One region of the Mesorhizobium sp. U510 genome, then DNA from elsewhere that is predicted to be linked to it. Evidence: riboswitches for the same ligand, from Rfam matches in the RefSeq annotation. Region 1 holds a riboswitch; each other region holds the start of a gene.
What was found. A riboswitch is a leader RNA that binds a small molecule or an ion and turns the genes downstream of it on or off. The one in region 1 is predicted to bind cobalamin.
Positions count from the first base shown of each region.

Region 2: linked by a shared signal. The riboswitch ahead of ACLGL5_RS08670 (aromatic ring-hydroxylating oxygenase subunit alpha) and the one ahead of ACLGL5_RS27020 (DUF1636 family protein) in region 1 are both predicted to bind cobalamin.
Region 3: linked by a shared signal. The riboswitch ahead of ACLGL5_RS20140 (DUF1636 family protein) and the one ahead of ACLGL5_RS27020 (DUF1636 family protein) in region 1 are both predicted to bind cobalamin.

Region 1 covers NZ_CP180532.1:5,200,028-5,204,297, forward strand. The annotation lists gene ACLGL5_RS27005 (NuoB/complex I 20 kDa subunit family protein) at 1-474, opposite strand, end outside; gene ACLGL5_RS27010 (NADH-quinone oxidoreductase subunit A) at 465-830, opposite strand; gene ACLGL5_RS27015 (winged helix-turn-helix domain-containing protein) at 1,163-2,362, shown strand; cobalamin riboswitch at 2,392-2,596, shown strand; gene ACLGL5_RS27020 (DUF1636 family protein) at 2,636-3,064, shown strand; gene cobW (cobalamin biosynthesis protein CobW) at 3,067-4,104, shown strand; gene cobN (cobaltochelatase subunit CobN) at 4,123-4,270, shown strand, end outside.
Region 2 covers NZ_CP180532.1:1,358,544-1,362,813, forward strand. The annotation lists gene ACLGL5_RS08665 (FAD-binding oxidoreductase) at 1-610, opposite strand, end outside; gene ACLGL5_RS08670 (aromatic ring-hydroxylating oxygenase subunit alpha) at 631-1,878, opposite strand; cobalamin riboswitch at 1,993-2,193, opposite strand; gene ACLGL5_RS08675 (DUF680 domain-containing protein) at 2,689-2,886, shown strand; gene ACLGL5_RS08680 (DUF680 domain-containing protein) at 2,959-3,162, shown strand; gene ACLGL5_RS08685 (DUF680 domain-containing protein) at 3,230-3,466, shown strand; gene ACLGL5_RS08690 (ABC transporter ATP-binding protein) at 3,551-4,270, opposite strand, start outside.
Region 3 covers NZ_CP180532.1:3,846,163-3,850,432, forward strand. The annotation lists gene ACLGL5_RS20130 (DMT family transporter) at 1-48, opposite strand, end outside; gene ACLGL5_RS20135 (class I SAM-dependent methyltransferase) at 336-983, shown strand; cobalamin riboswitch at 1,195-1,400, shown strand; gene ACLGL5_RS20140 (DUF1636 family protein) at 1,491-1,889, shown strand; gene ACLGL5_RS20145 (ABC transporter ATP-binding protein) at 1,886-2,674, shown strand; gene ACLGL5_RS20150 (ABC transporter substrate-binding protein) at 2,722-3,669, shown strand; gene ACLGL5_RS20155 (FecCD family ABC transporter permease) at 3,669-4,270, shown strand, end outside.

The DNA of each region.
Region 1 (4,270 bases):
CACGACGCGGTCGCAGCCGCGTACCACCGAATAGGAATAGTGGTAGTAGCCGCCGCCATTGGCGCAGGAGCCCATCGAGATGACGTAGCGCGGCTCCGGCATCTGGTCGTAGACCTTGCGCAGCGCCGGCGCCATCTTGTTGGTCAGCGTGCCGGCGACGATCATGATGTCGGACTGGCGCGGTGACGCACGCGGCGCGACGCCGAAGCGCTCCGAATCGTAGCGCGGCATCGAGGTGTGGATCATCTCGACGGCGCAGCATGCCAGACCGAAGGTCATGAACATCAGCGAGCCCGAGCGCGCCCAGGTGATCAGCGCCTCGGTCGAGGTGACCAGGAAACCCTTGTCGGCAAGCTCATTGTTGATTTCGAGGAAGAAGGGATCGTCCTCCCCCACCGGCCGGCCGGTGTTGGGATCGATGATGCCCTTCGGCTTCGGCGCGACGAGGGTGCCTGAACTGTCGTTCAATCCCATTCCAGCGCTCCTTTTTTCCATTCATAGGCAAAGCCGATGGTCAGCACTGCCAAAAACACCATCATCGACCAGAAACCCAGCATGCCGATCTTCGAGAAGGACACCGCCCAGGGAAAAAGGAAGGCCACTTCCAAGTCGAAGATGATGAACAGGATCGACACCAGGTAGAAGCGGATGTCGAATTTCATGCGGGCATCGTCGAACGAGTTGAAACCGCACTCGTAGGCGGAAAGCTTTTCGGGATCGGGATTGCGGTAGGCCACAAGGAACGGTGCGGCCAGCAGCGCCAGGCCGACGACCAGCGCCACGCCGATGAACAGGACGATGGGCAGGTACGAACTGAGAAGTGCGTTCATGCAGCGGCTTTCCGTTGGCGCCAATCCACTTTGATTACAGCACCGGACCTTAATGCGGAAGCGTGACAGATTAACCGCTGAACCGTTTTAAGGGGCCTATGCTGCAACGCGGCGAGGGTTAGCGCAGCACTTCCAGCGAAGCAAGTCAAACCTTGTTCAAAACGCCGACCTGGACGGCATATCCGGAGAAACTGGTCCGATCCGCTCCTGTTTGATTTCCTTCGTTTTTTACTCCACTTTTCTCTCCTGACAGGGTTGCCGCTAAAACCCTGCTAGCATGGGCTGGAATCACCCGTCAGACCCACAGCAGAAGCGCCCAGAGTGATACCTGCATGAAGGAAAAAATCTCGCTTGCCATGGCCCGGCGCATCGCGCTCGCCGCACAGGGGTTTCTCGATCCCCGCCCAAATGGCACACCCGATCGCCGCCACTTCGCCCGCGTGCTCTCCCGCACCGGCCTGCTGCAGATCGATTCCGTCAGCGCGGTGGTGCGCGCGCATTATATGCCGCTTTATTCCCGCCTTGGCCCCTATCCCTTGACCTTGCTCGACAATGCCGCCGTGACGCGCAAGCGCACCGTCTTCGAATACTGGGCGCATGAGGCTTCCTTCCTGCCGGTCGAGACCTATCCGCTGATGCGCTGGCGCATGCAGCGCGCCGAGCAGGGCGACGAGATGTATCTGGGCCTGGCCAAATGGGGCCGCGAGCACGCCGCCTATATAGAAGAGATCTACCGCGAGGTCGCCGCGCGCGGCCCGATCGCCGCTTCGGCGCTGGAAGGTCAGAAAGGTTCGGGCGGCTGGTGGGGCTGGAGCCATGCCAAGCATGCCTTCGAATGGCTGTTCTGGGCCGGGCGCATCACCACGGCGCACCGCCGCGGCTTCGAGCGCTTCTATGATTTGCCCGAGCGCGTGCTGCCGCAGGCGATCCTCGACCTGCCCGTGCCGCCAGCCGAGGACGCGCACCGCGAATTGCTGCGCATTTCTGCCCGCGCCCATGGCGTGGCGACATCAGGCGACCTGCGCGACTACTTTCGGCTATCGCCGGCCGACATGAAAGGCCGGCTGGAGGAACTGGTCGAGCTGGGCGAATTGCTGCCGGTGCGTGTCGAGGGCTGGGACAAGCCGGCCTACCTTCATAAGGACGCCCGCCTGCCCCGGAAAATCGAGGCCCGCGCACTGTTGGCGCCGTTCGACCCGGTCGTCTTCGAGCGCTCGCGCTCGGAGCGGCTGTTCGATTTCCACTACCGCATCGAGATCTACACGCCGGCTGAGAAGCGCCAATACGGCTATTACGTCCTGCCCTTCCTGCTCGGCGACCGGATCGTCGCCCGCGTTGACCTCAAGGCTGACCGGCCGGCCAGCGTCCTGCGCATCCACGCCGCCTACGCCGAACCCGGCGCGCCACCTGAAACCGCCGCGCAACTCTTCGAGGAACTGCAGCAGATGCAGGGCTGGCTTGGCCTTGAACGCATCGAAGTGACACCCGCCGGCGATCTGGGTCCGGCGCTCGCCGACATCGCCATGTCGTAGCCGCGCGTTGACACCGCTGCCTGCAAAAGCCTAAATCCGCTCCAGACGGTCCCTTGCCCGCAACGGCAGGGGCTAAGAGGGAATGCGGTGCGGGATTTCGATCTCAAATCCGCGGCTGTCCCCGCAACTGTAAGCGAAGAGCCAAGGCCGAAAGCCACTGGGACGTTCCCGGGAAGGCGGCACCCAAGGCGATGACCCGCGAGCCAGGAGACCTGCCGTCTGCGACAAAAGAATCCGATCGCCCGGCGGGTTTCCGGGCAAGGAGCCCGGTTTTTGGACCAGAACAGCAGTTTTTCGGCTGGCACAGCGGACAATTCGTCCGCCGACGGGGATGCCTTGGCCGGCGTCACCGTCATCGTCTGCGCCTCCTGCCGCGACGAGACCGGCTCCGACGCCCATCCCCGCGCCGGCGAACTGCTAGCCGAAGACACGCGCCAAGCCGCTGCGAGCGATGACATCCGCATCCGCACGGTCGAGTGCCTCGGCAATTGCAAGCGCCGGCTGAGCGCCGCGATCCTGCGCGACGGTTGCTGGAGCTATGTCTTCGGCGACCTGACCGCGACCAGCGGCGCCGACCTCGTCACCGGCGCCAAACTCTTCGCCACCTCGACCGACGGCCTCATTCCATGGCGCGGTCGGCCCAATTCCCTCAAGCGCGGCCTCGTTGCCCGCATTCCTCCCCTCAACCTGCTGAAGGATTGATCATGAGCGCTTCCGTCACCCGCGTCCCCTGCACCGTCGTCACCGGCTTCCTTGGTGCCGGCAAGACGACGCTGGTCCGCCATCTCCTGGAAAACGCCGGCGGCAAGCGCATTGCCATCATCGTCAACGAGTTCGGCGACATCGGCATCGACGGCGAGATTCTGAAGGGCTGCGGCATCGACACCTGCCCGGAGGAAAACATCGTCGAACTGGCCAATGGCTGCATCTGCTGCACCGTGGCCGACGATTTCGTGCCGGCGCTCGACCAGATCCTGTCGCTCAACCCCAAGGTCGATCACATCCTGATCGAGACCTCGGGCCTGGCCCTGCCCAAGCCGCTGGTCCAGGCATTCCAGTGGCCGACGGTGAAGAGCCGCGTCACCGTCGATGGCGTCATCGCCGTGGTCGACGGTCCCGCACTGGCCGAAGGCCGGGTCGCCAACGACATGGACGCCTTGCAGGCGCAGCGCGCGCAAGATGGTAGCCTCGACCATGACGACCCGGTCGAGGAACTGTTCGAGGACCAGATCGCCTGCGCCGACCTGATCATCCTGTCGAAAAGCGATCTTATGGACGCCGCCGGTTCGGCCCGCGCCAACGCCATCATCGGCGAACACTCCGCCCGTGCCGTGAAGATCGTGCCGACCTCGCATGGCAAGGTCGATCCCTCCGTGCTGCTCGGGCTCGGTCTCGCCGTCGAGGACGACATCGAGAACCGCAAATCCCATCATGACGGCGCCTTCGACCACGAGCATGACGACTTCGACACCTTCATCGTCGACATTCCCTCGATCGCCAATCCGGATGAGCTGGCACAACGCGTCGCCGCCGCCGCCGAACAGGAAAACGTGCTGCGCGTGAAAGGCTTCGTCGAGGTCGGCGGCAAGCCGATGCGGCTCTTGCTGCAGGCCGTCGGCCCGCGCGTCAATCATTACTATGACCGCGCCTGGACCGCCGAGGACGACCGCCGTTCGCGCCTGGTCGTCATCGGCCTCAAGGGGCTGAACCGCCCGGCAATCGAGCGTATACTCGCCGGCTGAGTTCAGACACGGGCCGCGATGCATATCCTCACCACGACCTCCGCCTCGCTCGACGATCTCGCCGAGCCGGTCGATCTGCGGCAGACGCCGGCGGATATCGTGGCCCTGTCCTTCACCGACAGCGACCTCGCCGGGCTGGCGGCCGCCTGGAAGGCGGATGCCGGCC
Region 2 (4,270 bases), 3.1 Mb from region 1:
CCATATGGCCGTACCAGCCCTCGCGGCTCGACCGCTCCTCGATCATGAAGCCGAGCGACAGGCCCGGCATATGGCCGCCGAGCAGTTCGAGCTCCTTGCGGAAGATGATCTCTTCCGGGCGACGCGCGCAGTTGACGAAGCCGACATCGGTCCATGGCGCGCAATCGTTCAGCCAGCGCAGCATCGACATCATCGGCGTCACGCCGGAGCCGGCCGAGATCAACAGATATTTGGCCGCCGGATGGCTGTGCAGCGAAAAATCGCCGCTCGGCCCATAGGCCTTGACGTGCGAACCGGGCACCAGGTGATCGAACATCCAGCGTGTGCCGATGCTGCCGGCCTGTGCCTTCACCGTCACCGCGATCGAGAACGGCCGCGACGGCGACGACGACAGCGTATAGGTGCGCATCAGCGGTCCGTCCGGCGTCGGCAGTTCCAGCGTCACGAACTGGCCCGGCTTGTAGCGGAACCAGGTCTGGTTGTCGGAGCGGAAGGTGAAGGTCTTGACGTCAGGCGCCTCGTCGCTGACGCCGATCACTTCCAGCACCTGCAGCCTGTCGTTCCAGGGCGCCATCTGGTCGAGATGGCGATAGAGGCCAAGATCCGTCATCGCGTTCATCCCCAAACCCCTCAGGCGACACTGCGCAGGGCCGGCCGGCCATCGTCGGCAAGGCGCGGACCGATGAAGCGGGCGTACCAGTCGACAAACTGGATCACGCCGCCCTCATGCAGCTCCGAATAGGGGCCGGGTTCATAGGCCGGCGACTGGATGCCGAAGGCGTTTTCCTCGACGATGCGGCGATCCTGGTCGTTGGTCTCGGTCCAGACATGGGTGAGTTCGGCAAGATCGTAGTCGACACCCTCGACCGCATCCTTGTGAACCAGCCATTTGGTCGTCACCGCGGTTTCCGTGGCGCTGATCGGCAGCACGCGGAAGGTGACGGCGTGGTCGCCCAGAATGTGGTTCCACGTCGTCGGATAGTGATAGAGCAGCAAGGAACCGATGCGGTCGGCGGAGACGCTGTCGGACAGGTTCTTCTTCACCGCCCGCTTGCCGGTCATCGTGTAGCTGACCGCATCGCGCAGCAGCGGCGCGCGGGTGGCGCGGTATTGCCCGGCCGGATCGATGCGGAACTTGCTCGGCAGGCCGGCCGCTTCGCATTTGGCCCAGTGTGCCAGCATCTCCGGATCGCTGTCGGCGCCTTGCACGCCGGTCACCGTCGGGGCTTCCGGGAAGGTTTTGCACAGCTCCGGGTGATTGCCGGCGCAGTGGTAGCACTCGCGGTTGTTTTCCCAGACGAGCTTCCAGTTGCCCTTCTCGACGATCGTGCTCTCGAAGGCGATCTTGGCTTCGCTGAGCCGGTGCGGCTTGAGATAGGGTTCGATCATCGCCCGCATCGGCGAGAAGTCGGCGGGTTCCTTGGCCAGGCAGATGAAGATATAGCCGGCCACGCTTTCGCAGGCGACCGGCTTCAGGCCGAACTGGCTCTTGTCGAAACCGTCGGCCATCTGGCGGGCAAACAGCAGCCTTCCGTCCAGCTCATAGGTCCATTGGTGATAGGGGCAGACCAGCTTGGCGGCCATGCCCTTGTCGGTGTTGCAGACGCGGCTACCGCGGTGGCGGCAGGAATTGTGGAAAGCGTTGATCTTGCCCTGCTGATCGCGCACCAGCACGACCGGATAGTCGCCGATCTGCACGGTGATGAAGCTGCCGGGCTTGGGCAGTTCGCAATCATGGCCGACGAACAGCCAGTCGCGATACCAGATCAGCTCCATGTCGAGCTTGAAGAAATCGGGATCGGTATAGAAGGGCTGCTCGAGCGAGAAGCCCTCTCTGCGGCTGTTCAAGAGCCTCAGCATATCGTTGCGCGCATCCATGTCCTGTCCTCATACTTCAAGGACTGAACTGGTGGTGATTGAGGAAGGATGAGACGCAGGCCGGCGAAAGCCGGGCGCGCGCCATCCGCCTCTTGACCGCCCACCGCGATCAGTCGAGTTCAAAAATCTCGGGCTGGTTTCCGGGCTCTGGAGTGTCCTTGCGGACGGTCGCGACACCTTCCCAGGCTTTCGCCCAGTGGTCTCCCGTTGCGACTTGAACTCCACCACCGTTGCGGGGGCAGCGCCGGATTTTGACCGGCTTCCCAATTCTCCGCCCCGTCGTCACGAAGCGGCACCTGAGATGACATGATCTAATCACGACGGCGTTTGCGACATCGGCATGAAAGCGACATCGCATCCATGCGGCGCGACACGCATGCGCAACGATCTGGGCGCGGACAGCGGTCACGAAAATCGTCTTCGCCGTTAGCTGTACTGGCTGTCAAAATCGACCCGGAACAGGGGCAAAAAAGGTTAACGGTTTCGAAAAGTGACTATTAGCGGATTCTAAAATCGAACCGAACGGTTCGTTTCTGTTGACGGTGCGTGCAGGACGGTGTGAACACTGGACCTCCGATACAGTCTGTGATCTTGCGGCTGGCTTTAATTAAGTGATTGATATTAAGAAGAAAAATTTATGGCGTGGAAACCTCTGGCACAATTTCAAGTGGTGGATTCTTGGTCCACACGGAACAACTTCGTGATTGGAAACGGCGATCTGGCTTTCCCACATCGGGGCTGTCCGAACGACGCGATTTCAATCCCAAGACACGCCGCTAGACGGACGGAAAAAATACTGGAGTACTAAAAATGAAAAAGATTGTTCTCACTGCCGCCGCCCTTCTGGCCATTTCCGGCAGCGCCTTCGCTGGTAGCGACCACTACGGTTCGAATGCCGCCGCAGCCACGACTGTCGACAGCTCGTACACCGCTTCGACCAAGAAGTCGGAACCGGCTGCTCAGACGCCTGCCCAGGGCGCAGATCACAACCTCTTCGGTAATAACTAACAACGGGTCCCGGCTAATGGCGGGCTTTTCGCCCGCCGCTCTGGCCGATCTTGAGAAACTCAGGAGACTAACATGAACAAGCTCATCCTTGCTGCCGCCGCCGTCCTGGCCATTTCCGGCAGTGCCTTCGCTGGCAGCGATAACTACGGTTCCAACGGTGCCAACCAGCCGGCCGCTGCGGTCGACCATTCCTACACGGCTTCGGTCGACAAGTCGGCTCCGGCCACCCAGGTGCCTGCTCAGCAGGGCGCTGACCGCAACCTCTTCGGCAAGTAATGCCGGTTCACGGAAATGGCGGCGATGCCGGCCATTCCCGTGAAATCCAGAAATTCAGGAGACTAACATGAACAAGCTCATCCTTGCTGCCGCCGCCGTTCTGGCCATCTCCGGTAGCGCTTTCGCGGGCAGCGACAACTATGGCTCCAATGGCGCCAACCAGCCCGCCGCAACTTCGGTCGACAACTCGCGTACGGCTTCGATCCGCGAGAGCGGCTCGCCCGTCTACAAGCTGCTCAATTCGTCGGGCGACGTGCAGAAGTCCGCTCCTCAGGGCAGCGACCGGAACCTCTTCGGCCGTTAACAGCCGAAGCTGATCTCCAAAAAAGAGCGGCGGGCCTGGCCCGCCGCTCTTTTTTGTTGCCTTGACCCAGCAGGACCGGCGGCCTCAAGCCGCTTTTGCTTCCGGCTTTTGCAGCGCGAAGGAATGTCCGTCCGCATCGAAGATATGCAGGTCCTCGGCATTGGCGCTCAGCCGCAATGTCGAACCGCGCTTGACCTCGACATTGCCCGGCAGTTTGGTCACCAGCGGCAGGTCGGCGCGGCCGATATCGATATAGACCAGCTGGACCTCGCCGAGCTGCTCGACATAGTCGACCGTTCCCTCGAACAGATAGTCCGCGCCGCTGGCAATCATCAGGTCTTCCGGCCGCACGCCGAAACTGACCGCCGCGCCCTTGGCCGAGGCCGGCGTCGTGATCGGCACCGTCGCCTTGCGGCCGCCGACATGGTTGACGACGGTCGGGTTGCCGGTCTTGTCGATGGTTGCCGGCAGGATGTTCATGGCCGGCGAGCCGATGAACTGGGCGACGAACAGGTTGCCGGGCTTCTTGTAAAGGTCCATCGGCGTGCCGACCTGTTCGACATGGCCGTCCTTCAGCACCACGATGCGGTCGGCCAGCGTCATCGCTTCGACCTGGTCGTGGGTGACGTAGATCATCGTCGTGTTGGGCATCGATTCCTTGAGCTTGGCGATCTCGATGCGCGTGGCGACGCGTAGCGCCGCGTCAAGGTTCGACAGCGGCTCGTCGAACAGGAACACTTTCGGATTGCGCACGATGGCGCGGCCGATGGCGACACGCTGGCGCTGGCCGCCCGACATCGCCTT
Region 3 (4,270 bases), 1.4 Mb from region 1:
GCCGACCGCGGGTTGCGCGGCTTGATGCGCTATCGGCATTGCCTGCATGTCATGTCCTCCCCTTCGATGACGTCTGCCGACGGGGTAACATAGCCTGCGTCGTTGGGTCGTGCATCCGTTTTGAAGGGTGAGGTCGCGTACGCTTTTACTTTGGTATCGGGAGGTCGCGTGTCAGCTTTTCGCGTTGCATAGCCTGGCAGTGGCGGTTGGCAGTCGACCCAAATGTGACATTTAGTTCTGGTCGCGCTCCTGCCAGGATTTGGCATCCCGCCCCAACCGCTTACCTTGCGTTCAACTCCGCCATATAAGCATTCGAAATCCCGGGGGCGCCGCGAGTGCTAGACAACTACAACCTCGACCGCTTCGGCGTGATCCACCAGATCGACGCCACGCCGATCACATACGACAAGCAATACATTTCCTATTACGAGGATCTGAGCGACCGGACCATCAAGCTCGGCTATCAGCGGCTTGGCTGGGTGCTGGGGATCACCGGTGAGATACCGCGGTCCGTGTTGGAGATTGGCTATGGCACCGGCACCTTCATTGAGGCCGCCAAGATTACCGGGGTTGCCGACTGTGCCGGCTGCGACATCACCAAATTTCCGCTGCCCGAGGGCGTCCGCTTTGTCGATTGGGACGAGGCGCTCGCCGGCTCGTGGGATCTCGTCGCCATGTTCGACGTGCTCGAGCACATTCCGGATCTGGGTTTCCTCGCCCGCCTTCAGACCCGCCACCTGGCCATCGCCGTCCCTTACTGCCGCTGGCGTGAACTTGGCGCCGATGGCGATGCGTGGTTCCGGACGTGGCGCATGCGTCTGCCCAACGAGCACCTGCACCATTTCGACCGTGACTCGCTGGTGGCGCTCCTCGCGCATTACGGCTTCGAATGCGTGATGCTGAATTGCTTTGAAGACGGGATCAGACTGCGGCCAGGCGAAGCGGGTCCAAATATTCTGTCAGGCTTTTTTAGAAAGCTGTAGCGCCGGTTTCCCTCGGCGACCGCGGCCAGGTGTCATGCCTCCTGCCTGGTGACCGCTCGCGGCTGAAAACCGAGGTACCGCCGAAGACTTATTGCGCAACGACAGGGGGTTGACATCGTCGCGAAATATCGCCTCAAAGGTAATGTTATTACATATCGAATGAAGTGCGGCGGCATCGCAAAAAACTCATTGCGATGCGATCGATGGAAATCTACGGTGGGTGCGTGATGGTCCCCGCGCCGAAAGGCAAGGGGTGAAAAGGGAACACGGTGAGACCCGCAGAGGTCGAGACCGTGGCTGCCCCCGCAACTGTAAGCGGTGAGCAAGATCCGACATGCCACTGGCCGGCAAGGCTGGGAAGGCAGGATTGCGCCGAGACCCGCGAGCCAGGAGACCTGCCATCACTGAGTTGACCGGACGGGGTGTGCCGGGAGGAGACGTGGACGTCGGTCTAGTCGGCCGGCTCGCCAGCATCCTTCCGTCGCCAGTTTTGGAAAGTGACGGAAGTTGGCCGGCGCCATCGATCACCGCATCATCGTGTGCACGCTTTGCCGTGACGTCCCGACCGGCATCAGGTCGGGCGAAAGCCTGTGTGCCGATCTGCGCTCCCGGCTCGCGGCCTGCCAAGAACCCGCTGTGGCGCATGGCTTCACGATCGAAGGCGTCGAATGCATGGCGGGCTGTGCGCGGCCGCTGACCGTGGCCTTCCAGGCGCCAGGCAAGGCTTCCTATCTCTTCGGCTCCATCGACGCCGAGGCCGACGCCGGCGATCTCGTGCGATTTGCCAGGCTTTACGCCTCGCTCGCCGACGGCTGGTGCAATTCCGGACAGCGTCCGCCGCGGCTGGCGGGCAAGACGCTGGCTCGTATTCCCGGGCCGGCCAAGTTTGCGGTCAACAGCCGATGACAGCGCCGCTCCTCCATGCACGCGACCTCTGCGCGATGGCCAATGGCCGCGATCTGGTCCGCGCCGTCAGCCTGTCGGTGGCCACAGGCGATCGCCTTGCCATCATCGGCCCCAATGGCGCCGGCAAGACCACGCTGCTGCGCATGCTGTCGGGCATGCTCAGGCCAAGTTCCGGCGAGGTGAAGCTTGGCGGGCGCCGCCTGGACAGGATCTCGACCGCCGAGCGGGCCCTGCACGTCGCCGTTGTCGGCCAGACCGACCAGCCGGACCCGCGGCTGGCGGTGATCGACTATGTCGAGCTCGGCCGCGTCCCGCATGCCGGACTGAGGCGCAGGAGCGAGGAGCGCGACATCGTCGTCGACGCGTTGCGCCGGACCGGCCTGTTGCCGCTGCTTGGCCGCACGATCGGCTCGCTGTCGGGCGGCGAACGCCAGCGCGCCCAGCTGGCGCGCGCCATCGCGCAGCAACCGAAGGTGCTGTTCCTCGACGAGCCGACGAACCATCTCGATCCGCGCGCCCGTGGCGAATTGCTCGAACTCATTGCCGGCTTCGGCATGACGGTGATCGCGGTGCTGCACGATCTGGCACTGGTGGCACCCTTCGCCACCAGGGTCGCAGTGATGAACGAAGCGCGGCTGCATGCGCTTGCCGCGCCGCGCGAGGCGCTGACCCAAAAGCTGATCCGCGAGATTTTCGGCGTCGACGTGTTTCGCCTGCGCCATCCGACCGAAGACCGCGAACTCACGGTCTTCGATGTTCCGAACCGCTCCGCGCCGCCATCCTGATCGACCCCATCCCTGATCCGACATTGTTCAACCGAGGAGCAAAATCCGTGAAACGTCTCGCCCAGTCGCTCGTCTTCTCGCTGCTGGCTTCGTCAGCGTTCGCCTTCCCGGTCACCGTCGACAGCTGCGGCAAGCCGCTGACCTTCGACGCGCCGCCCAAACGCGCCGTCATCCATGATCTCAACATGGCCGAGATGGCCTTCGCGCTGAAGCTGCAGCCGTCGATCGTCGGCCTGACCGGCATCACCGGATGGTACAAGGTCGGCCCCGAATTCAAGGCCGAGCAGGGTTCTATTCCCGAACTGGCGCCCAAATACCCGACGCTGGAAAACCTCGTCGCCGTCGAGCCCGATTTCTTCTTCGCCGGCTGGTACTATGGCATGAAGCCGGGCGGCGACGTGACGCCAGACACGCTCGCCCCGCACGGCATCAAGACGCTGGTGCTGACCGAAAGCTGCGTCCATCTCGACAAGAACCGTCCGGCTGCCTCGATGGATCTGCTCTATGGCGATGTCGAAAAGCTGGGCAAGATCTTCGGCAAGGAGACCGAAGCCAAAAAACTTGTTGCCGGCTGGAAGGCGCAGCTCGCTGATATCACTGCCAAGGTCGGCGGCGCAAAGGGGACGCGGGTGTTCCTTTATGATTCAGGTGAGGACAAGCCGTTCACCGCCGGAAAATTCGCCATTCCGAGCGCCATGATCACAGCGGCGGGCGGCGACAACATCATGGCCGACATGGACACCAGCTGGGGCAACACGGATTGGGAAACCGTGGCGTCGCGCAATCCGCAATTCCTCATCCTGCTCGATTACCAGGATGGCGGCGGCTACAAGAAACTGCTCGACTTCCTCAAGGCGCACCCGGCGATGAAGGAGACGGACGCGGTCAAGAACGAGCGCTTCGTGGCGCTCCGCTATGCCGAACTGACGCCCGGCCCGGCAAACATCGAGGCGATCGGCAAGATCGCCAAGGCGATGCATCCGGAAGCGTTCTGATGCTTCTTGCCCCTGGGCATAAATCCGGTGCGCTTTCAGGGCACAAGGCGTTCGCGCTGGCGACAGTGGCGGGCACGGTAGCGGTCGTCGCCCTCGTGCTGCTGTCAATCGCCTATGGTTCGACACTGATCCCGCTGACTGACGTCATCGCCTCGCTTGGCCATGCCGTCGGATTGAACGAGCACCAGGTGTCGGGCCCGGTCGGCAAGATCGTCGTCGATCTCAGGCTGCCGCGCACGATCCTGGCGGTCTGTGTCGGCAGCGGCCTCGGCATAACAGGCGCCTTGCTGCAGACGGTGACCCGCAACGATCTTGCCGATCCCTTCCTGTTCGGCCTGTCGTCGGGGGCGGCGGCCGGTGCTGTTTCCGTCATCACCGTCTTTGGTGACAGTTTTGGCATCTGGACCTTGCCGGTCGCGGCCTTCACCGGCGGCATACTGGCCGCCTGCATCGTCCTGCTGCTGGTCGCGCGGGTGCGGGGGCAGGGGCCGGAACGGCTGATCCTCGCCGGCCTTGCCGTTTCCTTCCTGTTCACGGCCTTGACCAACTATCTGGTTTTTGCCGGCGACCAGCGCGCCGCCCATTCGGTGCTGTTCTGGAC